Regions from separate parts of the Sporosarcina sp. So3-204 genome, predicted to be linked through region 1. Evidence: predicted binding sites of a transcription regulator. Region 1 holds the regulator's gene; the other holds the start of a gene.

The links. Region 1 encodes Rex, which represses fermentation and respiration genes when NADH is low (regulators of the CRP and FNR family bind a similar motif). Its sites were predicted from a motif close to TTGTGAAATATTTCACAA; they were not measured.
Region 2: qoxA (cytochrome aa3 quinol oxidase subunit II) is a predicted target of Rex. The motif match lies at 5,490-5,507, and genes of this name have one in related genera.

Annotation. Positions count from the first base shown of each region.
Region 1 is NZ_CM176485.1:3,311,083-3,322,992, forward strand. It holds gene groL (chaperonin GroEL) at 561-2,198, opposite strand; gene groES (co-chaperone GroES) at 2,250-2,534, opposite strand; gene AC3RV6_RS16305 (CPBP family intramembrane glutamic endopeptidase) at 2,789-3,523, shown strand; gene tatC (twin-arginine translocase subunit TatC) at 3,561-4,319, opposite strand; gene tatA (twin-arginine translocase TatA/TatE family subunit) at 4,337-4,531, opposite strand; gene AC3RV6_RS16320 (redox-sensing transcriptional repressor Rex) at 4,631-5,275, opposite strand; gene AC3RV6_RS16325 (ABC-F family ATP-binding cassette domain-containing protein) at 5,399-7,327, shown strand; gene tsaD (tRNA (adenosine(37)-N6)-threonylcarbamoyltransferase complex transferase subunit TsaD) at 7,672-8,694, opposite strand; gene rimI (ribosomal protein S18-alanine N-acetyltransferase) at 8,691-9,143, opposite strand; gene tsaB (tRNA (adenosine(37)-N6)-threonylcarbamoyltransferase complex dimerization subunit type 1 TsaB) at 9,140-9,844, opposite strand; gene tsaE (tRNA (adenosine(37)-N6)-threonylcarbamoyltransferase complex ATPase subunit type 1 TsaE) at 9,841-10,290, opposite strand; tRNA gene AC3RV6_RS16350 (tRNA-Asp) at 10,470-10,542, opposite strand; rRNA gene rrf (5S ribosomal RNA) at 10,659-10,774, opposite strand; rRNA gene AC3RV6_RS16360 (23S ribosomal RNA) at 10,870-11,910, opposite strand, start outside.
Region 2 is NZ_CM176485.1:1,189,692-1,201,601, reverse strand. It holds gene AC3RV6_RS05785 (DUF1540 domain-containing protein) at 108-263, shown strand; gene AC3RV6_RS05780 (S1C family serine protease) at 419-1,213, shown strand; gene AC3RV6_RS05775 (amino acid ABC transporter ATP-binding protein) at 1,409-2,158, opposite strand; gene AC3RV6_RS05770 (amino acid ABC transporter permease) at 2,463-3,119, opposite strand; gene AC3RV6_RS05765 (saccharopine dehydrogenase family protein) at 3,150-4,304, opposite strand; gene AC3RV6_RS05760 (transporter substrate-binding domain-containing protein) at 4,359-5,183, opposite strand; gene qoxA (cytochrome aa3 quinol oxidase subunit II) at 5,627-6,538, shown strand; gene qoxB (cytochrome aa3 quinol oxidase subunit I) at 6,562-8,511, shown strand; gene qoxC (cytochrome aa3 quinol oxidase subunit III) at 8,501-9,097, shown strand; gene qoxD (cytochrome aa3 quinol oxidase subunit IV) at 9,099-9,383, shown strand; gene AC3RV6_RS05735 (hypothetical protein) at 9,493-9,648, opposite strand; gene AC3RV6_RS05730 (hypothetical protein) at 9,979-10,509, shown strand; gene AC3RV6_RS05725 (hypothetical protein) at 10,767-10,943, opposite strand; gene AC3RV6_RS05720 (hypothetical protein) at 11,495-11,910, shown strand, end outside.

The sequences.
Region 1 (11,910 bases):
TTATAGTATTTATAAAATAACTGATTGAAACGAGGGTTTACTATTCACCATTCCAATTCAGGTATTTCCTGTAATTCAAAAGACTTTTTATTAGTCCATTTAATGTAAGCATAGTTTTGAATTGATTGTCAAAAAAAATCATTATTAGACTATAAACGACTGGGTATATAGACACTACGCCTTATGGTGTTATCCAAGATTATCCATAATAAATCGTTTAGACGATATTCAGTTAAACTATTCCTTATAAGTAATTCATTACATAAATATCTTAAATGAAATCAGAACCGGTACCTTAGGACTGTTTTTTTTGAATAAACCAGAATTATTGAATTCATGAATCGTGAACTGAAAATATTTATTAAATTCGAATGAATAAATACTGAATATTACTTCATATCATTCATGATAAATAAAAAAATACGAAAATAAAGATAGTCATTTTTCAACTTTTCAAATAACCCCTAAGAGCTATTTCCAAGTAGTAAAAACCTCTATAAAAAAACGCCAACCTTAAATTACAAGGTTGACGCTGTAAAATATCTTTTAGACAGTATGGCTTACATCATGCCGCCCATTCCACCCATACCGCCCATATCAGGCATTCCACCCATGCCGCCTTCTTCTTTAACGCTAGCAATTACAGCTTCAGTCGTTAAGAACATAGCTGCAACAGATGCTGCGTTTTGAAGTGCGTAACGTGTAACTTTAGTTGGATCCACGATACCTGCTTCAATCATGTTAACCCATGTGCCTTCAGCTGCATCAAAACCGATACCGATTTCTTCACGCTTAAGACGATCTACAACGATTGATCCTTCAAGACCAGCGTTGTTAGCGATTTGACGAACTGGCTCTTCAAGTGCACGAAGTACAATGCGAATACCAGTAGCAACGTCGCCCTTAGTAGATTCTAGTAAAGTTTCTACTTGCTTATAAACGTTTACAAGTGCAGTACCGCCACCAGAAACAATACCTTCTTCTACAGCTGCACGTGTTGAGTTCAAAGCATCTTCAATACGAAGTTTGCGTTCTTTAAGTTCAGTTTCAGTAGCTGCACCGACTTGAATGACAGCAACGCCGCCTGAAAGTTTAGCAAGACGCTCTTGAAGTTTTTCTTTATCAAATTCAGAAGTTGTTTCTTCAAGTTGCGTACGAATCTGATTAACACGACCTTGGATTTGTACTGAATTTCCAGCACCTTCAACAATTGTCGTATTATCTTTAGTAACAACAACCTTCGTTGCGCTACCCAATTGCGTAATGTCAGTTGCTTTAAGATCTAAACCGATATCTTCAGTGATAAGTTCTCCACCTGTAAGAATCGCAATATCTTCAAGCATTGCTTTACGACGGTCACCAAATCCTGGTGCTTTAACCGCTACAGCATTAAACGTACCGCGAAGTTTGTTTACAACTAGTGTAGCTAGTGCTTCACCTTCAACGTCTTCAGCGATCATTAGTAGTGGCTTTCCTTCTTGAACAACTTGCTCAAGTACAGGTAGGATTTCCTGGATATTAGTAATCTTTTTATCTGTAATTAAGATGTAAGGGTTGTCCAATACAGCTTCCATTTTGTCCGTATCAGTAGCCATATAAGCTGACGCGTATCCACGGTCAAATTGCATACCTTCTACAACGTCGAGTTCAGTTGTGAATCCTTTTGACTCTTCAATTGTAATAACACCATCGTTACCAACGCGCTCCATTGCTTCAGCGATTAGTTTCCCAACTTCTTCGTCACCTGATGAAATAGCAGCAACTTGTGCAATTTCTTCTTTTTCTTCAATTGACTTAGAAATGCTTTCTAATCCAGCAACAGCAGTTGATACAGCTAGCTCAATACCTTTACGGATTCCAACTGGGTTTGCACCTGCTGTAACGTTTTTCAAACCTTCACTGATCATTGCTTGAGCAAGAACAGTGGCAGTCGTTGTTCCGTCACCTGCGATATCATTCGTTTTTGAAGCTACTTCGGCAACTAGTTTCGCACCCATATTTTCAAACTTATCTGCAAGTTCGATATCACGAGCAATTGTTACACCGTCGTTCGTAATTAGTGGTGAGCCAAATGCCTTTTCCAGAACTACGTTACGTCCTTTTGGTCCAAGTGTTACTTTAACTGTATTTGCAAGTGCATCTACTCCACGTAACATTGCGCTTCGTGCATCTTCATTAAATTTAATTTCTTTAGCCATTTATAAGTTCCCTCCTGAAATTTCACGTTTTTATTTTCATATAACCTTTAATTAGCCGATAATCGCTAAAACGTCGCTTTCACGTAGGATTAAGTATTCATTACCTTCGTATTTTACTTCTGTTCCAGAATACTTTGAGAAAAGGATGCGATCGCCTTCTTTAACTTCAAGCTCAACACGCTGGCCATTGTCAAGAACACGTCCAGTACCTGAAGCGATTACTTTACCCTCCTGCGGTTTCTCTTGTGCAGAGTCTGGTAATACAATGCCGCTTGATGTTTTTACTTCAGCCTCAACTAGCTCAATTACGATACGGTCACCTAATGGTTTCAACAAGTAAAACAACCTCCTCAAATTTAATAAATCATTTTTTAGCACTCATCCATATGGAGTGCTAACACATTTCTAATGATAGTAAACATTTGCTTAATTTGCAAGTAAAGCACTCATATTTTGTTCTCTTTGCTTATCTTCTCTAAAACAGATAAAATAACATCATCCATATAGCAAAAGTACAAATCTAAACGTCATAAGTATTCACATGCGAAAAGACTTACAGTTTCACTTAGTTATAGGAAAGGATGGAAAACTTGAAAAACTGGAAAATCTCTATTTATCTCATTATGACATATATCGTTATGCATATATGCAGTATTATTTTCGCCAAACCCTTTATTCAATTTTTCACCGGAGATGCAAATTTAACATTAGAAGAAGCAAAGTACCACGGTGTTGCATGGGCATTATTCAGTGTGAATCTGGTTGCGGCAATAATTTTTATTATTTTAATCTTAAAAAACAAAAAGTTTTTAAACGTTTTCAAAGGAAAAGAGTATTCATATGGTAAAACAATTTTATGGGGTGTCATTGGCTTTTTCTTAGCATTACTTGGTCAAGTAATTGCTGCCAACATAGAGATTTGGTTCGGCATAGAGGCTGGTTCTGATAATACGGCAATGCTCTCTGATATCGCCAGGGTTTCACCTATTATTATTTTGTCCATGGTCATTTTCGCACCACTACTGGAGGAAATCATTTTCAGACGGGTTCTTTTTGGTGGGTTATATCAAAAAACAAACTTCTTCATTGCGGCAATAATTAGCGCTATTGTATTCGCTGCAGTTCATGGTGAGCTTGAACATTTACTAGTTTATATGGCACCAGCTCTCGTTTTCTCATTCATTTATTATAAAACAAAGAGATTGTTAGCACCTATAATTGCCCATCTCTTAATGAATGGTTTTGTTGTTATTATTCAACTTAATATCGAAAAGTTAGAGCAGTTCCAGAAATTAAACGAAGCATTCTTCAACTTATTTCAATAAAAAAATTCTTCCACCCTTTATCGGATGGAAGAATTTTTTATTGTTCTTCAACTTCATCAATTTGACGCTGTTGCTCCGCCTTCAAATACTTTCGATATCCAACACGGGATATGACAATACTAATCTCATAAAGGATAAACAGCGGAACTGTCACAAATAAATGTGACACAATATCTGGCGGTGTTATAAAGGCTGCGATAACAAATAAACCAAAATACGCATACTTTCTAAACTTTACTAGTAACGTGGGATTCAATATACCCAACCTCGTTAGAAACAAAAGAACAACAGGTAATTGAAACACCACAGCAAATGGAATCGTTAACTGAAATAGAAAGCTAAAGTACTCGTTAATACCGATTGTTTGTATAATCCCCAAGTCATCTGATAAGTTCATCATAAATTTCATTACATAAGGGAGTAAAACAAAATAAGAAAACGAGATGCCGCCTATTGAAAGTAAAAACGTAAATGGAATATAACTAAGTGTCGCTCGACGCTCTTTTTCATGAAGCCCTGGTGAAATGAATGACCAAAACTGATACATAATAACCGGTGAAATAATAATGACCGCAATAAAGATGATGACTTTCAAGTAAATCATAATTGGATCGACAACATTAAATGCATTTAATGAAATATTTCTAACTTCACCGTCAATCTGAAGAAATTGAATTAGCGGCTTAGCCAGAAAGAAACTACCAAGTACTGCAATAACAAAGAAAACGACGATAACAAACAGCCGCTTTCTAAATTCATCTATATGTTCAATGATTGTTAAATTCTTTTCATTCATCGGACTAACACCCTTACTTACTTCACTTCTTCTTTCTTATCTTCTATCTTCTTCACAGTAGTATCATCGTCATCTTCGACGAGACCCTTTGTAGCGCTTTTAAATTCGCGCAATGAAGAACCAAATGCTTTTCCGATTTCAGGCAACTTCTTCGGACCGAATACAAGTAACGCAATAATCGCGATAATAATTAGACTCATTGGACCTGGCATAATCGGACACCTCCCTATTAGAAGAATTGAAATTCAATCTTCTGTATGATTATATTTTACATGAAAACTGTTGTTTTAGCTATGAATGAACGTTTGTAATTATGAATATTTTACGTCATTTTTCATGTAATAAATAAGCGTTTGTAATTCCACTGACAAGTCAATTGTGTGTACGCGAATCGTATCTGGAACCGACAATCTAACTGGTGTAAAATTAAGAATACCTTTAATCCCCAAATCAACCAAACCATCCGTAACTTCTTGAGCACTATGAGCTGGCACCGTTAGAATAACTAATTCAATTCCGTACTCTTTAATCTTTTCTTGAATCAAGTCCGGATGGAAAACTGCTATTCCACTCGTTAACTTTCCTTCTATAGGTGCTTTCGGATCGAATGCAAGTACAATACGTGTATTGTGGTTTTTATGAAAGTTATATTTTAAAAAAGCACTACCGAGACTACCAACGCCTATTAACGCAACGTCCGTCTCTTCATCTTGGTCAAGTGTGTTGCGGAAAAAGTCTACAAGATAATCGACATCATAGCCATATCCCTTTCGACCAAGCGCACCAAAATTAGAAAAATCCCTTCGAATCGTTGCCGCATCTATTTTCATTACTTCGCTTAATTCGCTTGAGGATACACGCTTCTTCCCGGCAGCAGCAAAGTTTTGAAGAAATCTATAATAAAGTGGCAGTCTTTTTGACGTCGCCTGTGAAATTTTAGGTGTTTCTTCAATCATAATACCCCTCCAGCGTGCTTCTAAAATCGTTTCTATCGTACCGTAAAAGCTTATTATTGTAAAGCTGACTATTGCGAGCAGATTGCAGTTATAATAGACTATATAAGAATAGAGGTGTTCTATGTGATTGTATTACAAGTAAATGGATTAACTAAATCATTTTCGGGAACGACCATATTGGATAATGTACAACTTGAAGTTCACCAAAGAGACCGTGTTGCTCTTGTCGGTCGAAATGGTGCTGGGAAATCTACCTTATTAAAAATAATAGCAGGTGAAGATACTTCAGACTCTGGTGACTTAATTATCCCCAAAGACATCAAAGTTGGCTATCTAGAACAGCATTCGGGTATTGATTCAGCACTCACAATTTGGGATGAAATGATGACAGTTTTCGAACCCCTTCGTGCAATGGAAAAACGAATTCGCTCACTTGAAGAACAGATGGCTGACGCTAAGGTCTATTCGGATCCAGATGAGTTTGCTCGTGTTTCATCCGAGTACGATGAACTTCAAACTGAATTCAAAGATGCAAAAGGGTATCAATATGAATCTGACACACGTTCTATCTTGCACGGTATGCGATTCTATCCTGAGGATTATGACAAATCCGTGAATCTACTGTCTGGTGGTCAAAAAACAAGGCTTGCCCTTGCGAAAATGCTACTGCGTAATCCAGATTTACTCATTCTCGATGAACCGACCAACCATCTAGATATAGAAACGCTTGGCTGGCTTGAAAAGTATCTCACGGGCTATGAAGGAGCACTACTTATTGTTTCACATGACCGCTATTTTCTAGATGAAATTGTAAATGTTGTTTATGAAGTTTCAAGAAGAAAAGTAACAAAGTATGTCGGAAACTATTCGACTTATCTTAATGAAAAAGCGAAAAACTATGAGCGTGATATGAAACTGTTTGAACGTGAATCTAGTGAAAAAGCGAATCTTGAAGACTTTGTTCAACGGAATATAGCAAGGGCATCTACTTCTAAAATGGCGCAAAGTAGGCGCAAAGTGTTGGAAAAAACAGAGTGGATGGATTCCCCTGATGGCGACGAGAAGTCAGCTAATTTTAGATTTACAATTGATAAGCAAAGCGGCAACGACGTTCTGGCAATTGATAAGCTCGCCATTGGTTATTCCGACAAGCCTGTATCAGAAAACCTTGATATGCGCGTGTATAAAGGCGATCGTATTGCGTTAATTGGACCAAACGGTGTTGGAAAGTCTACTTTGTTAAAGACAATCTTTAAGATACAAAAACCACTGGGCGGAGAAATTCGCTACGGTACAAATGTCCAATTCGGATACTATGATCAAGAACAAGCAACACTAATGGGGACAAGCACTGTCTTAGAAGAACTTTGGAGTGACTGGCCGACTATGAACGAAAAGGATGTACGCGGTATTTTAGGGCGCTTCCTATTTACAGGCGATGATGCTGGAAAATCCGTTACTTCATTATCCGGAGGAGAAAAAGCACGACTTTCCCTTGCTAAATTAATGCTACAAAAATCGAATACACTTATTCTAGATGAGCCAACAAACCATTTAGATTTGGATAGTAAAGAAGTACTTGAAAATGGATTAGATGACTTCCCAGGAACAATAATGTTCGTTTCGCATGATAGGTACTTCATTAACCGAATAGCAACAAAGGTAATTGATATCTCAGCAAACGGCGCCGTAGAATATCTTGGTGATTATGATTACTTTATTGACAAAAAGCAAGAGCAAGCCGAGCTTCTAGCAGACAAAAATGCTGCACTTGCTAATAAAACACAAACCAAAGAAATTGTACTGGATGATGATAAAGAGTTAAAAAAACAGAAGAGAAGACTAACTCGGGCAATCACAGAAATCGAATTAGAAATTGCAAATCTAGATAAAAATATTTCGCAACTTCAAACCGAACTTGAACACCCCGATTTCTCAGACGACCATCTAAAATTAATGGAAATCCAAGCTAATATAGATAGTCTCCAAACGGAGCATGATATATCAGCTGAAAAATGGCTTATCTTACTAGAAGAACTCGAAACTTTATAATTTGAAAAGCGCTACCCTAGGACTCATTTATGGGAAGCGCTTATTCATTTTGTTGTCGAATACTGTCACTCCAGATGAATCCTTTTCCACAACCTTATACACAGGCCAAATGTTATTAAAACAACATATCAACATAGTTATGCACATAGTCCACAGAAAACAATTTACTTGCTAACAAAGTTATCCTAAAACCAACGTGTTTATCACTACACCGATGCTTTCTATCCACATGTTATGCACAAATTGTTAATAAGTACGAATGTTCCTCTTGACAAATGAAAACTAACCACAATCAAAAAAACACGGAAATTGTCTGAATACGACAAATTCCGTGTTTTTATTAATTAACTATTCCATGACTCTAGTTCCATGCCCGGTCTTCCATTCATCTCAAGTGTACCTCGAACACCATATGAGTACATTGATGATCCCGCAGCGGCTATCATTGCTGCATTATCAGTACAAAGTGAAATTGTCGGTACGAAAAATGGAATAGATTCGTTCTTAAATACCTCATCAAGCGAATCGCGCAATTGTCTATTTGCTGACACACCACCTGCAGCAATAACTTGATTTACGCCAAACTCTTTCGCGGCTTTCAATGCTTTTGTCGTTAGCACATCAACTACGCTATTTTGAAAACCAGCAGCAACTTGCGCTTTGTTTATTTTCTCACCGCGCTGTTCGATATTATGTTTATAATTAATAACCGAAGATTTTAGACCACTAAAACTGAAATCATATGAACCCGCTTCAAGCCAAGCTCTTGGGAATACAACTTCCTCTTCACTGCCCGAAGCTAATCTATCCACTTCTGGTCCACCTGGATAAGGTAAGCCTAGAACCCGAGCAACTTTATCATATGCCTCACCAGCAGCATCATCACGCGTTTCACCTATAAGTTTAAACGAACCATGCTTCTCCATTAAAACGAGCTCAGTATGGCCGCCTGACACGATAAGCGCAAGTAGCGGAAATGTCATTCTTTGCATTAATTCATTTGCATAAATATGACCTGCGATATGATGAACGCCTATTATCGGTAACCCATTGGCAAATGCAAATGCTTTTGCTGCATTGACACCTATTAATAATGCACCAACAAGTCCAGGCCCCTCTGTAACAGCAACGGCATCAAGATCCTTTGGCTCTAACATTGCTTCTTTCAAAGCCTCTTCAATAACAATTGTAATTTGTTCTACATGATGACGTGAAGCAATCTCTGGAACAACGCCACCAAATCTTTTTTGACTGTCAATCTGGGAAGCAACAACATTTGAAACAATTTCAATTCCATTTTTCACAATTGATGCCGCAGTTTCATCACAACTTGTCTCAATTCCCAATATATATATATCTTTTTTCATTTAAACTCCACCCACATGACGAGCGCATCTTCATGGTCGTCCGTATAATATTTTTTTCGAATGCCGCCATCTTGAAACCCTAGTTTACGGTAAAGACTTTGAGCAGGTTCATTACTTACCCTGACTTCTAGCGTCATCAATGTAACACCCATCTCATCGCTAAAAGTAATCGCCCGTCTCATTAGTCCCTCACCAATACCTCTCCCCCGTAATTCCTTGCGAACTGCAACATTCGTAATTTGACATTCATCAAGCACAATCCACATTCCGCAATGCCCAATTATTCTATCTCCATCTAAAGCAACAATATAATGAGCATAATCATTACCATTCATCTCGTGTTCAAAAATCTCTTCAGTCCATGGCGTACCAAATGATTCTTTCTCAATTTCTACAACTGATAAGATATCCTTTTCCATCATTTCTCTGTACTCAATTACAGTTTTCACTCGCTACCCTTCCCTTTCGCATTAAGCCAGTTTGCCTCTGCTTCAGCAATGCGTCTATATTCCGGGACGAACGCATGAACACTTTGATGTTCTTCCGTTTTCTCAGCTATATAAATTAAAGATGATGCACGCGGAAGATTATACTGAAAAGGTGCTATAACAACCCGTTCCCCAAGTTTATTAAGCAATGTATCTTTGTGCATATGGGTATCCTTCCCAATAAACAGTACAGCATCATCATACTTTTGAAGACCTTTAATTAGTTCATCCATTGAATAGTGCCCATCTTCAAGTATTGAAAATAGTTCTCCATTTGTATACTGATAAGCTCCTGAATAAACATTAAATCTTCTAGCATCTACAATTGGACAGATTAATCCATTAAAAAATATTCCATTAGAAGCAATCACTTTCAAACTAGAAACACCAACTAGCGGTACATTAAGCGTCCAAGCTAGTGTCTTAGCAATTGTAACACCGATTCGAACACCTGTATAAGAGCCAGGACCCTCTGATACCGCAATGGAATCAATTTCTTTCGGTGTAATTCCTACCTTTTCCATCATCTCAGCAATTGCCGGCATCGCACGTAGCGAATGGTTAATTGCGATTGAAGCCGTCTCTTCAATAAGTAAGACTCCATCCTTTACAATTGCGACGGACAACGGTGTATTAGCTGTATCTATTCCAAGCCAAATCATAAATAAATCCCCTCACAAATCTTTTCGTATCGTTCCCCTAGCGGTGTTACTTTAATCTGCCGTGTATTATCACCTTTATGAATCAACTGAATCTCTAAACGTTCTTTAGGCAAATCATCTTCTATTAAGTGAGCCCATTCAATAACAGATATTGCATCTCCGTAGAACAACTCGTCCCATCCAAGATCTTCATCACTTCCAGCTAATCTATACACATCAAGGTGATTAAATAGATATTTACCCTCATACTGCTTCAAAATTGTAAACGTTGGACTACTAACCGTTCGTGTAACTCCAAGGGCTTTAGCAAGTGCTTGTGTAAATGTGGTTTTTCCAGCACCTAAATCCCCTTCAAGTGTAATTACATCTGGAGGCGTGAGCAGTTCTGCCAATTTTATCGCAAATAATTGTGTTTCTTCTATAGAATACACATTAAATTCTTTCATCATTTTCATATTCCTCTCTGCAAAAATGAAACTTCTGTTGCAGCCTCACTTATTCAGCTATATATTAATAGTGCCAATCTCTAGTTGTATTGTCAACTTCAGTTTCCTATTATTTTTAAACAACAAAAAAACCGATTTAGGAAATGACTCCTCAATCGGTTTTTTATAAAGTTAAATGACGGTCCCGACGGGAATCGAACCCGCGATCTCCTGCGTGACAGGCAGGCATGTTAACCGCTACACCACGGGACCATAGTATGTAAAAGAGAAATAAAATTTAAATATGTCTCTTTACTTTTGACAATGCAATGTAGATGAACAATTTTGAGTCCTCTTTACCTACATATAAATGTCAAAATAATATACAAGCATGGCAACGTCCTACTCTTGCAGGGTTAAACCCCCAACTACCATCGGCGCTGAAGAGCTTAACTACCGTGTTCGAGATGGGAACGGGTGTGACCTCTTCGCTATCGCCACCATACTTATATTGAAAGAATTTAATTGTTCTTTCAAAACTGAATAAAACAGATAATCTACACAAATCAGGGGAATCAGCCCACTTGCTTCTTACGTTATTTGGTTAAGTCCTCGATCAATTAGTATCCGTCAGCTACATACGTCGCCGTACTTACACCCCGGACCTATCAACCTCATCATCTCTGAGGGATCTTACTTACTTGCGTAATGGGAAATCTCATCTCGAGGGGGGCTTCATGCTTAGATGCTTTCAGCATTTATCCCGTCCACACGTAGCTACCCAGCTATGCCTTTGGCAAGACAACTGGTACACCAGCGGTGTGTCCATCCCGGTCCTCTCGTACTAAGGACAGCTCCTCTCAAATTTCCTGCGCCCGCGACGGATAGGGACCGAACTGTCTCACGACGTTCTGAACCCAGCTCGCGTACCGCTTTAATGGGCGAACAGCCCAACCCTTGGGACCGACTACAGCCCCAGGATGCGATGAGCCGACATCGAGGTGCCAAACCTCCCCGTCGATGTGGACTCTTGGGGGAGATAAGCCTGTTATCCCCGGGGTAGCTTTTATCCGTTGAGCGATGGCCCTTCCATGCGGAACCACCGGATCACTAAGCCCGTCTTTCGACCCTGCTCGACTTGTAGGTCTCGCAGTTAAGCTCCCTTATGCCTTTGCACTCTGCGAATGATGTCCAACCATTCTGAGGGAACCTTTGGGCGCCTCCGTTACTCTTTAGGAGGCGACCGCCCCAGTCAAACTGTCCACCTGACACTGTCTCCTGCCCCGATAAGGGGCATGGGTTAGAAGTCCAATACAATCAGGGTAGTATCCCACCAACGCCTCCTCCGAAGCTAGCGCTCCGGATTCTAAGGCTCCTACCTATCCTGTACAGATTGCATCAGAATTCAATATCAGGTTACAGTAAAGCTCCACGGGGTCTTTCCGTCCTGTCGCGGGTAACCTGCATCTTCACAGGTACTATAATTTCACCGAGTCTCTCGTTGAGACAGTGCCCAGATCGTTACGCCTTTCGTGCGGGTCGGAACTTACCCGACAAGGAATTTCGCTACCTTAGGACCGTTATAGTTACGGCCGCCGTTTACTGGGGCTTCGGTTCAAAGCTTCGCTTGCGCTAACCTCT
Region 2 (11,910 bases), 1.7 Mb from region 1:
ACAAGCTAATCACTTGATTAGCTTGTGATTTTTTTATTTCCTTCCAAAATATACAGGTTGATTTACATATAATTTGGACAAGATAAAGAAAGAGGAGGTGTTTGTATATGGGACAAAAAATACTTTGTGAAGTTAACAATTGTAAGTTTTGGGGCCACGGTAATAATTGCCAGGCAGAAGAAATTTATGTAGTTAGTAAAAAAGGAACTCACGCTTCCCACAGTGAAGAGACAGATTGCAGCACTTTTGTACCTCACGCTTAATTTTCACCTCTTTTTTTGGAAACCAGGTAATGTTATTTATAACATTACCTGGTTTTTCTATTTATCGAAAGTGGATTCAATGACATCTACTTTGAATTAATCCAACATATATGGCACTATTAAGATGGAGCAAGTAAGGAAGTGCATATATATATATGGATGATAAAGAGGATATTGATAATGATTTATTTGAAGATATTAGTGATGAGGAAATGGCTGAACTTATTTTTGAGGCACAAGAGGAAACTAAACGTAAAAAAGAACTTGGAGAGGCTGTCCAAATACCGAAAACTCGTTTTCCTAAATGGGCTTTTTGGTTAATTGCAATCGCCATGCTTGTCAATACTTTTTCCGTCTTTTTCGAAGTTTATTCCATTCCTGCTGTAGATTTTTTAAAGACATCCGCTAAACTATCAGCAAATGAAAATATTAAAACTTATAAAAAATCAGTAGTTGCGATTTCCACAGGTGATAGTAATGGAACAGGATTTTCAATCTCCAGCGATGGTTTAATTTTAACAAATGATCACGTCGTTGAAGGCTATAATAAAGTAACGGTCGCTTTCCCAGACGATGGTCGCTATACCGCAACTGTTGTTCAGTCATATCCCTCAATCGATCTCGCAGTGCTAAAAATTGACGGGCAGAACTTGCCACATTTAGAACTAGCAGAGAAAATGGAATTTGAGAAAGAAGAACCCATTCAATTTATAGGTAATCCACTAGGTTTCCACGGTATTGCAAATGAAGGAACAGTTATCGATATGATTAAATTACGTGATTGGGACGAAGAAGTTGTCATGATAAAAGCACCCGTTTATAGAGGAAATAGTGGAAGCCCTATTCTGAATATGGAAGGCAAAGTGATCGGCGTTATATTCGCTACATTAAACCACGAGGTACATGGTAAAGTTGGGCTTTTTATTCCAATTGATTATTATAAAAGGTAATTATTTTTTCTGCAATATTCGTTCTAAACAATCTTAAAGACCTCGTAACCTAAACAGTCACGAGGTCTTCTATTTTTCGTTAATAATCAATTTGTATTCACTCAATTCATAAGCATCGTAATTAATATACCAAGAATAATACCTACTACAATTGTTGCACCAAATAGCATTACTTTTTTCAAATTTTCATCCTTTCTAATCTACTTGGGCTAAAAATCGTTTCGTTCTTTCCTCTTTTGGTTCCTCAAAAATTTGCTTCGAACTCCCTTGCTCAACAATTAAACCATTATCCATAAAAACGACTCTGTCCGCAACTTCCTTAGCAAAATTCATTTCATGTGTGACAACAATCATCGTCATACCTTCTTGAGCCAAGTCTTTAATTACTTGAAGTACTTCACGCACAAGTTCGGGGTCGAGCGCAGACGTTGGTTCATCATAAAGCATAACCATTGGATTCAAAGCAAGCGACCTAGCGATAGCAACTCTTTGTTGTTGTCCACCTGATAATTGAATTGGATAGTGGTCACAACGATCACCAAGTCCTACTTTAATGAGAAGCGCATCTGCTATTTTTCTTGCCTCATCCGGTTTTATGCCGTTGATGACGATTGGCCCTTCCATGACGTTTTCAATCGCGGTTTTATGTGGGAATAAATTAAATGATTGAAATACATATCCAGTTCTTTTTCGCAACTCCCTAATTTCTTTTTTACGTTTACGATCTATCTTTCCACCTGCAACTACTTTAAAATCACCAATCTGAATGATTCCTTCTGACGGCTCTTCCAAAAAGGTTAAACATCTTAGTAAAGTCGACTTACCTGAACCACTTGGTCCCATAATAACGACAACTTCACTTTTATTAATTGTCAAATCAATACCTTGTAATACTTCATTTAAACCGAAGTGCTTCCTCAGGTTTTGTATTTTTATAATCCCCATAACTTCCTCCTAACCTTCATATTTTCAGTCGTGTTTGAGTCAATTTCATAATTACTAATTTCAACGAAATACCAGAATGTTTTTGAAAAAATGAGTTTAATTGTTCGCTAATTTTAATGGAAGTTCTATTGATTGGAGCGGAAGGCGGCGACTCCAACGGGAATTAGCGTGTCAGGTGAGACCCTGGACAGAGCGTAGCGAAGGAAGCGGCTCACCGCACGCCCCGTGGAAAGCGTCCGCCTGGAGCAGAAATCAATATTGTTCGGATATGAAAGTAGATTTTGCTATTATAAAATTGATTCACTTATCTAACTAAATAATTTGAGGACTTACTTTCTAACCTATCTAATAGTGCTGTAAAGGAAGAAATGATAACCCAATAAATCGCTGCAGCTATTAAATATATCGTCAATGGTTCAAATGTTTTCGCTATGATTAAGCTAGACATTTGTAGTAATTCCGTTACTGTAATTACCGAGACAAGTGAAGTATCTTTGATTAATACGATAAATGAATTCGATAGTGTAGGTATGGCAATTCGTAAACTTTGAGGTAGAATAATTCTTCTTAATGCTTGGGAATAGGTCATCCCCATCGAAACAGCAGCTTCCATTTGTCCGTCATCAACTGCTAATATGGATGCCCTGAAAGATTCTGAAAGATAAGCTCCAGCATTTAAACTTAGTGCCATAATGCCGGATGAAATTGGGTCTAAAGCTAATCCAATTTGAGGTAGTCCATAGTAAATAACAAATATTTGGACGAGGAGTGGTGTTCCCCTAATAATAGAAACGTAAGTACTTGCAATACCATTTAGAAATTTAACTTTTAAAATTCTTATAATTGCTGTGAAAAAACCAATGATAAGCGCAATGATTACGGATATCCCAGCTAGTAAAATTGTCATTAAAGCGGCTTTTAGTAGAGATGGCAATGAATTAATTATGATTGTCACGTCCATATATTTTCCTCCAGTCAGACCACACCATATTCAGGTGAGTATTTCCACTTTAAATCCTATTTCAATACCTAATTTATTCATTTCAGCTAAAAAAGGTTGGAATCGATCTTTTATAATTAAATTTTCAATAGGCATAACACCTGTTTCAGTAATTACTTTTGAAGCAATCCACTTGGCTGTAATTGCGGCTGGTACGGCAGTACTTTTTGCCATAGATGTAATCTTTCTTACGTGATCATATAGATCGACCATTTCCCACGTATATTTTATCGATTGACCATTTTTCAATCCACTTACCTCTACCCTTAAAACAGTTATATCCTCATTAGATTCACCCATCATCTTCGGTTCAAGAATATTCTCTGCAAATGCCCGTGGAGTTGTCTTGATTCCATCGACAGTTAACGGCGTATCATCCAGAAATCCTAGTTCACTTAAAACCTTCATTTTTTCCCAATGCCCGCTATAGCGCACTGTTTTTTCATATAAGGTTTTAACTTTATTCTTTAATACAAAGCTAGTGCTATGTGCATCAGTAATAACTGTTTCGCATTCCCCGACAGGATACGGAAAGGTAATCTTCTCCAGTCCCGAAAAAGGAGGAAGTTCGACTATCTCACCATCCTCAATTGCCATTGCAGGTTTCGTGTAAAGGCCGAGAACACTTTCCAGTCTAAAAACGACTTGATACCATAAAGGTGGAATAGGATATCTTGGAATTCCGCCACAAATCATGATCGCCTTCTCAGCTTCATCTAATCTATCGATGCCCTCAGCTGCTAGAAAGTTTGTAATTCCTGGAGCAACCCCGCAACCAGGCACAATTATAATACCCGCATCTCGTGCTTTTTGGTCGTAAGTCATTTTCTCATTATATTTAGAGCCTACCAGATCTACTAAATGACATTTCGCTTTAATTGCTGCTTTCACAGCGACTAGACTAAGAGAATGTGGGAGACAAGCTACTGCTACATCCGCATCTGTTAAAACTTTCGCTATATCATCTACCGTTTCCAACGTAGTAATATGACCCCTCACTTTGTCACTATTTGCAATGTCCAAACATTTTTCAATACTCGCTTCAAACACATCAACAGCAGTCACCTTTTTTATTTCATCGAACTTTGCTAATTCTCTAACGACTGTTGTACCAATCATTCCAGTTCCCAAAACGACGATGTGCATTGTCTCCACCTTCCTAATAGATCTATTAGACTACAATCGGTCATTTTCATAGATTTAACTCTCTAAAGGATCCGTCCCAAACCACTTTTTATAGATAGTATTATAAGTTCCGTCATCTTTCATTTCAGCCAAAGCCTGATTCACTTTCTCAATAAAATCTTCGTTCCCTTTATTTACAGCCATACCAATTTCATCTTTATTTAAAATGTCACTTGCAATTTTTAACGGAAGATTTTTCTCCGTTATATTATAGCTAATCAATAGTTGATCATTAATAATGACATCTAGCCGCTTATTTTGTAGGTCTTGGATGTAATCACTTACTGCCTTATACAATTTGACATCCGCTCCGTCGACGCTATTCGCAACTTCTTCAAATGTCGTTCCCCCACCAACACCAACTTTTTTCCCTTTAATATCTTCAAGCTTCGTAATATCATCTGTATCTTCCCTTGTAATTAATACAGAACCTGTGATGACATATGGATCAGTGAAATCTACACTTTTTTTCCGTTCCTCTGTAACTGTCATTTGGCCAATGATAATATCAAACTTATCCGCCTTTAAACCACCAATCAATCCATCCCACTTTGTCGCTATAAAATTAGCCTTCACACCAAGTCTTTTAGCAATTTCATTTGAAATATCAACATCAAACCCTTCAAACTCGTCATTGTCATTCAAAGAGTTAAACGGTGGGTATGTTCCTTCGAAAGCAACATTTAGCGTTTTGCTACTTTCCATCCTATCTAACACGCTTTTATTGCTGCTTTCTTTCGCGTCATTGCCTTCCGTTTTCTTCGCTTTATTACCACCACATCCAGCAACAACTGCCATTATTAATAAGGCAACAATTATTATAAATATATTCTTCTTCATCATTACTCCCCCTTTTTTCACAATTACTGGTACCAAGATATTGCTACTACATGTCCAATGATTTAAAACCTTAGGTAAATACTTTCCTCACTACTAAACAGTCTATTGCAATATGCAACTAGATATGATTAAAGGCAATATCGGGACCTAGAACTTTCAATTACTTTTTCAATAAGTATTTGTTATTCCGTTATAACTTAAAATCATTATCACATTACATAGCGCGTGAATTAGACCAATTAATTCATATACTTACTTTTATTAACAATTTAAATATAGACCTTTTGTGACATTGGTACTTATAGATTGTTATTTATTTCAGATAGGAATATTATTTTGTACGCAAGGTAATTTGGTGAAAAGAGATATAATTCTTATCCGCTAAAATACTATTCGAATATATTTAAAACAGCTTTTATTAATCATATGAGAGGAGAATAATGATGAAGAAAAAATGGTTAGCTTTATCTATATTTCTAGGAACTACCGCCTTGCTTTCAGGGTGTGAAAAACCGTTAATGATTTTCGATCCAAAGGGTCCTCAAGCCAAAACTTTATCGGATACAATTTTATTTTCAATCTTGATGATGGTTGGCGTTCTACTCGTCGTCTACATTTTATACACGTATATGCTTGTGAAATATCGAGCTTCGAACCAGGATAAGGATTATGAGCCTCCTCATGAAGAAGGCAGTAAAGCACTTGAAATCATTTGGACTATCATTCCAGTGATCATTGTCGTCATTTTATCCATTGTCACTGTTCGTTCAACTAGCGCTGTCGAAAATACACCAGCAGCTTTTGCCAATGACAAACCTGTTGTCATTTATGCTTCATCTTCCAACTGGAAATGGCATTTTAGCTATCCAGAAGAAGGAATTGAAACAGTAAACTATGTAAACATGCCAGTAAATCGTCCTATTGAGTTCAGGTTATATTCTTATGGACCGATTACGAGTTTATGGATTCCTCAACTTGCCGGTCAAAAATATGCAATGAGTGACATGGTTAACAAGATCCATCTTTCAGCTGATGTTCCAGGATCCTTTATGGGGAAAAACTCGAACTTTAGTGGTGCAGGCTTTGCGCAAATGGAGTTTGAAGCTCAATCGATGACTGATGCTGACTATCAAGAGTGGGTTAGTGATGTAAAAGAAACGGCTCCAGCACTGTCTGAAAATGAATTTAACGAATTATTAGAAGCCGAGCATGTTGGTCGTAAAACATACTCTTCAACTCATCTTGAGTTTAGTCCACCTCCTGAAGGCGATAATGCAGGACATCAACATGGACAAGAAGATGATGACATGAAGGACGAGCATATGGATATGGATCACAATGAACATAACGAATAAAAACTTGAAAGGAGTACAACTCAATGAAATGGGATGAATTTTTCGTAACTGGTGAACCGATGATTTATGGTGCGATGATTAGTATCGCACTCGTTTCACTAGCGATTCCTATAGCACTTACCTATTTTAAAAAATGGGGTTACCTGTGGAATGAATGGTTAACAACTGTTGATCACAAAAAGATTGGTATTATGTATATTTTGGCTGCATTACTTATGCTGTTCCGCGGAGGTGTTGACGCGCTATTAATGAGGGCGCAAACAGCAATTCCAGATAATGGACTGCTTGACGGACAACATTATAATGAAATCTTTACAACGCACGGAGTCATTATGATCTTGTTCATGGCAATGCCGTTCATCGTTGGATTAATGAACGTCGTTATACCGCTTCAAATAGGAGCGCGTGACGTTGCGTTTCCACGATTAAACGCGGTAAGTTTCTGGCTATTCTTCGCTGGAGCTATGCTATTTAATATTTCCTTTGTTATCGGTGGATCACCAGATGCTGGTTGGTCAGCTTACTTCCCACTAGCAAGTTTAGAATTTAGCCCAACCGTAGGGAATAACTATTACTCTCTTGCTCTGCAAATTGCGGGGATAGGTACTTTATTGACCGGGATCAACTTCCTAGTCACCATCTTAAAAATGCGTGCACCAGGAATGAAATTGATGAAAATGCCAATGTTTACTTGGTCCGTATTAATTACAAACGTAATTATCGTTTTTGCTTTTCCGGTATTAACTGTTGCACTGGCATTGATGATGCTTGATCGTCAGTTTGGGACACAGTTCTTCACGATGCAAGACGGCGGAATGGATATGCTGTGGGCAAACTTATTCTGGGTTTGGGGACATCCTGAGGTTTACATTGTTATATTACCTGCATTCGGTATTTACAGCGAGATTATCTCAACATTTGCACGTAAAAATCTATTCGGGTATAAATCAATGGTTGTTAGTATGCTAGCGATATCCTTACTTTCTTTCGTTGTATGGGTTCATCACTTCTATACGATGGGTCATGGCGTCATGGTCAACAGCGTGTTTTCAATTACGACAATGGCCATTGCCATACCAACTGGTGTGAAAATATTTAACTGGCTCTTTACATTGCGGAGGGGAAAAATTAGCTTTACAACCCCAATGCTTTATTCACTTGCCTTTATTCCAATTTTCACAATCGGTGGGGTGACTGGTGTCATGCTTGCCATGGCAAGTGCCGACTATCAATATCACAATACGATGTTCCTTGTTGCGCATTTCCATTATGTATTAATTCCAGGTACAGTCTTTGCAGTTATTGCAGGATTCCATTATTGGTTCCCTAAAGTATTCGGATTCAGATTGAATGAAAAGCTTGGTAAAATAGCATTTTGGTTTATTACAATTAGCTTTAACGTCACATTCTTCCCACTTTTCATCCTTGGATTAAACGGCATGACACGCCGTATGTATACTTACTCTGAGAGCACAGGATATGGTCCATTAAATATGCTGTCAATGGTTGGTGCTGTTGGACTTGCGATTGGGTTTATCATCCTTGTTTACAATATATACTGGAGTGTTCGTTACAGCCCACGCGATACAAATGGTGACCCTTGGGATGGAAGAAACTTGGAATGGAGTACACATAGTCCCGTTCCTGTCTATAACTTCGCCAAAATACCAACTGTAAATTCTTTAGATGCATTCTGGTATTCGAAGAAGGATAACATTCCACTAACTTCGGGTGAATATGAACCGATTCATATGCCTAACAATAGTGGTTTGCCATTCATCATGGGTGTGATTTTCTTCTTCTGGGGATTCTTTATGGTCTTTAGCTTGTGGACACCAGCAATTATTTCTGGATTGCTAATTATTGGATTAATGGCCTACCGTTCATTTGAACGCGACCATGGTTACCATATTTCTGTTGAAGAAATTGAACGGACAGAAAAAGCATTGCGAGGTGAGAATAATGAAGATTGATAACTCAGTACCACTCGAATATAGTACAGATGAAAACAAAATGAAGATATTAGGTTTTTGGATCTTCTTGGGGGCAGAAATAGCCCTCTTCTCTACCCTTTTCGCTGTCTATTTCACTTTGCAAAGCCATTTTGCAAGTGGACCTGACGCCCATGAATTATTTCAGTTAACACCTGTTATGATTGAAACGATTCTTTTGCTATCAAGTAGTTTTACAATAGGACTAGGTATTCACGCAATGCGCCTTGGTCTAAAAAAACCGATGATGATTTTCTTCGGTATTACACTACTACTCGGATTAGGCTTCCTTGGCGTAGAAATAACAGAATTCGTCACTTATATTAATGAAGATGCAACAATGCAGACAAGCGCTTTCCTATCAAGTTTATTTACCTTACTTGGTACGCATGGTGCTCACGTAACTTTTGGTTTGCTATGGGGTTCTAGTATTTTACTTCAAATTAAAAAACGAGGGTTTACACCTGAAACAGCAAATAAGTCGTTTATCTTTTCTCTTTACTGGCATTTCCTCGACGTTGTCTGGATTTTCATATTCAGTTTCGTCTATTTGAAAGGAATGATGTGAGATGAAACAATTATTCCCTGTCCCGCATGTGCTGGGATTTATATTCTCACTTCTCCTTTCTCTGATTGCCCTAATCGTTGTGAAATTTGATTTATCTTTTACTGCTGGAATGACAATTCTTGTCGTCACAGCAATTGTACAAGCAAGTCTTCAATTGTTCTTGTTTATGCACGTCAAAGAAAATCCTGACAGTAAAACCCTTTATGCAAACATCGGATATGCGTTATTCGTTGGTCTTGTAACGATATTTGGTACATTGTTTGCAATGGTTTGGGGTTATAATTGATTTAAAGATTACTATATAAAAGTGCCTGTATGCCAAATGCTTAAGTTTGGTATACAGGCACTTTTTATTTTTAAATAGACGCACACTTACAAATAAAGTGTTACGCAAATCATGATTTAATTGCTTCTTCTTCGTTCCCCGTTAACCAATTGAGCTCCAGTTTATCAAGCCTTTCTTCAAGTTCTTTGTTTCTTTTAATGCCTTCCAATGCATATAGCATAGACAGTAAAGCGACAAGAAATGAAGCATACATAAACCATTCCATTCCAGCACCACCTTTCTTTTCAATAAAATCGAAATTTACTTTTAAATAAATAGTATACTTTCTTAGCTTCTCGACAAAAGTAATATTCTTATTAAGGATTGGATGATAGTTTCAAATTTATACAGAAAACAATAATTCAATCAAAGAATCCAGTAAAGATATTTTTTCTTACTTATTTTCAGATTCAATAATACTACGTAAGTTGGGCCGTGTTTCTAAACCATAACCACAAATTTAAAATCATTGTATTAATATGGGCTGTTCATGGGTAATTTAAAGAGGAGGTAGTGAATTTACAGCATCTAACATTAATTAAGAGGTGAAGAAAACATGTCTACTATAAATAATAAAAGAATCGGCCTAATCGTTATGTTCGGGGTTCCAATCCTAATACTGCTTGGCCTAATAATTCAACCCATTGCTGCATGGAAATTCGGTGATGATATCGTTTTACGGGCAGTTACTAGTGATCAGGATGAACAATCCGAGGAAAGTTTTGTCATGCTAGAATATGAAATAGAAAAAGTTCCCCTTTATTTGTTATCAGATAGTCTAGTAGCAGCTTTGAAGGATTATCACAAAGCTGGACTTTACAAAGTTTATGGCAAATTAGAAAGTCGAAATGAAGTTGATGTGCTTGTAGAATTAACAGACGAGAAACCTAAAAACGGGATTTATTTAAGTGGGATGATGAACAAGAATTCAGTTAAAATACTTAATAAGGAAAAATTTTATACTGTGGACTTCGGTTTATCTCGCTTTCACAAGACAGATAAACAGGAAGATTTTACAAAATCTCGCAATTGGATTGCCCACGCCAAAGTAAAAAATGGGTATGGTGTTTTGAAGGAAGTAGATTGACGAAGCCACATTCTTGGGCTTCGTTTTTTTATATAGAATCAATGAGATGTGTTTAGATAATAAATGATTTGAGACAAGTATATTTATTCATTCGTGCAGTAGTGAAGTAAAAAATGTAAAAAGACCTTAACTAATAAGCAAAGGTCTTTAGCAGTATGAATCATCATTTATTTCAGCTACTTAATATTCGACTCTACAATGCGCAAAATGTCATCTACTGGTAAGTTCGTTATATCCGCAATTGCTTCTATCGGATATTATTTTTTGTGCATATTGAGGATAATTTCTGCTTTTCCAACTGCTTTTGCCTTAAGTTCTCTTTGGATTTTATCTCTCAAATGAATTTCACGTGAAATGGCTGATACACGTGTTGCTGGGTCTTCGCTTAGACGTTGGATTTCCTCGAATGCTTCTCTCATTGTTGAACTTTCCATCGCTAACGCCACTTTTTCCAAAGGTCTAGAAAGTCCAATTCACATTTACTTTCATCTTCACAAAGTAGTAATTCCAATACCTCTCCTCAATTCTTCACCTCAATTTCAAAACAAACGTTCCTACATATCAATAAAGCTAGTCTGAATTCTCTTTAATTAAAGAAGAAGTTTTCCAGTTATCCTGTAGATGCATACTTCTAACCACTTCTCATGTTTTTTAACAAACAATCAGTTTTTGTTAGTAATATCATAAAAGATGGGAATCAGATATATTTTTCAGGAGTTGGCGCTTTTTTATTTTTGGGTGTCTATAAGACACAAATCTAACGTAATTTTGAATAGTTTCAGAATATTATGGAGCACTTTGCACTTTTATCAGCATAATATGTCTTTGAATTCCTTTTACGCCCTTCTGAGTCTTTCTAATCAATTCAAATCAATCCAGTCTTCTCCTACAAAAATTCCATTATACTATAAGTATGCTAATCTTTAATCGGGGCCTAACTTCCTTTTAAAGTGAGAAAAATACACGTAGAGGGGATGTTTCTTCCATGTTTAAATGGTTCAAGTATGGTATAGCAAGTGTGACTGGACTTTTTATTCTCGTGGGTATCATAATTGGAATCGCACTCACGATTATTTTCAATTTTTATGTTGAAAAACAAAAACAAACGAATACAAACGTTTCTTCTGACGCTTCAGTAGAATCTGAACAGCAATCTATTGAAAAGGAATCGCCTGATGAAGAAAAACATAATTATGTTCAAAAAGGGATTTTGAATTTAGATAATTATCAACAACTAAAAGAAGGAATTAGTTACGAAGAAACTGTGAAAATAATAGGTGCGGAAGGTAGAAAAGAATCGGTAAGGGAGAATATAGATTCATATTCAGTTACCTATATATTCGCTGAAAGAGGGTTAAAGGGCATAGAAATTTCAGTTTCTTTCTTAAATGGAGGACTTAG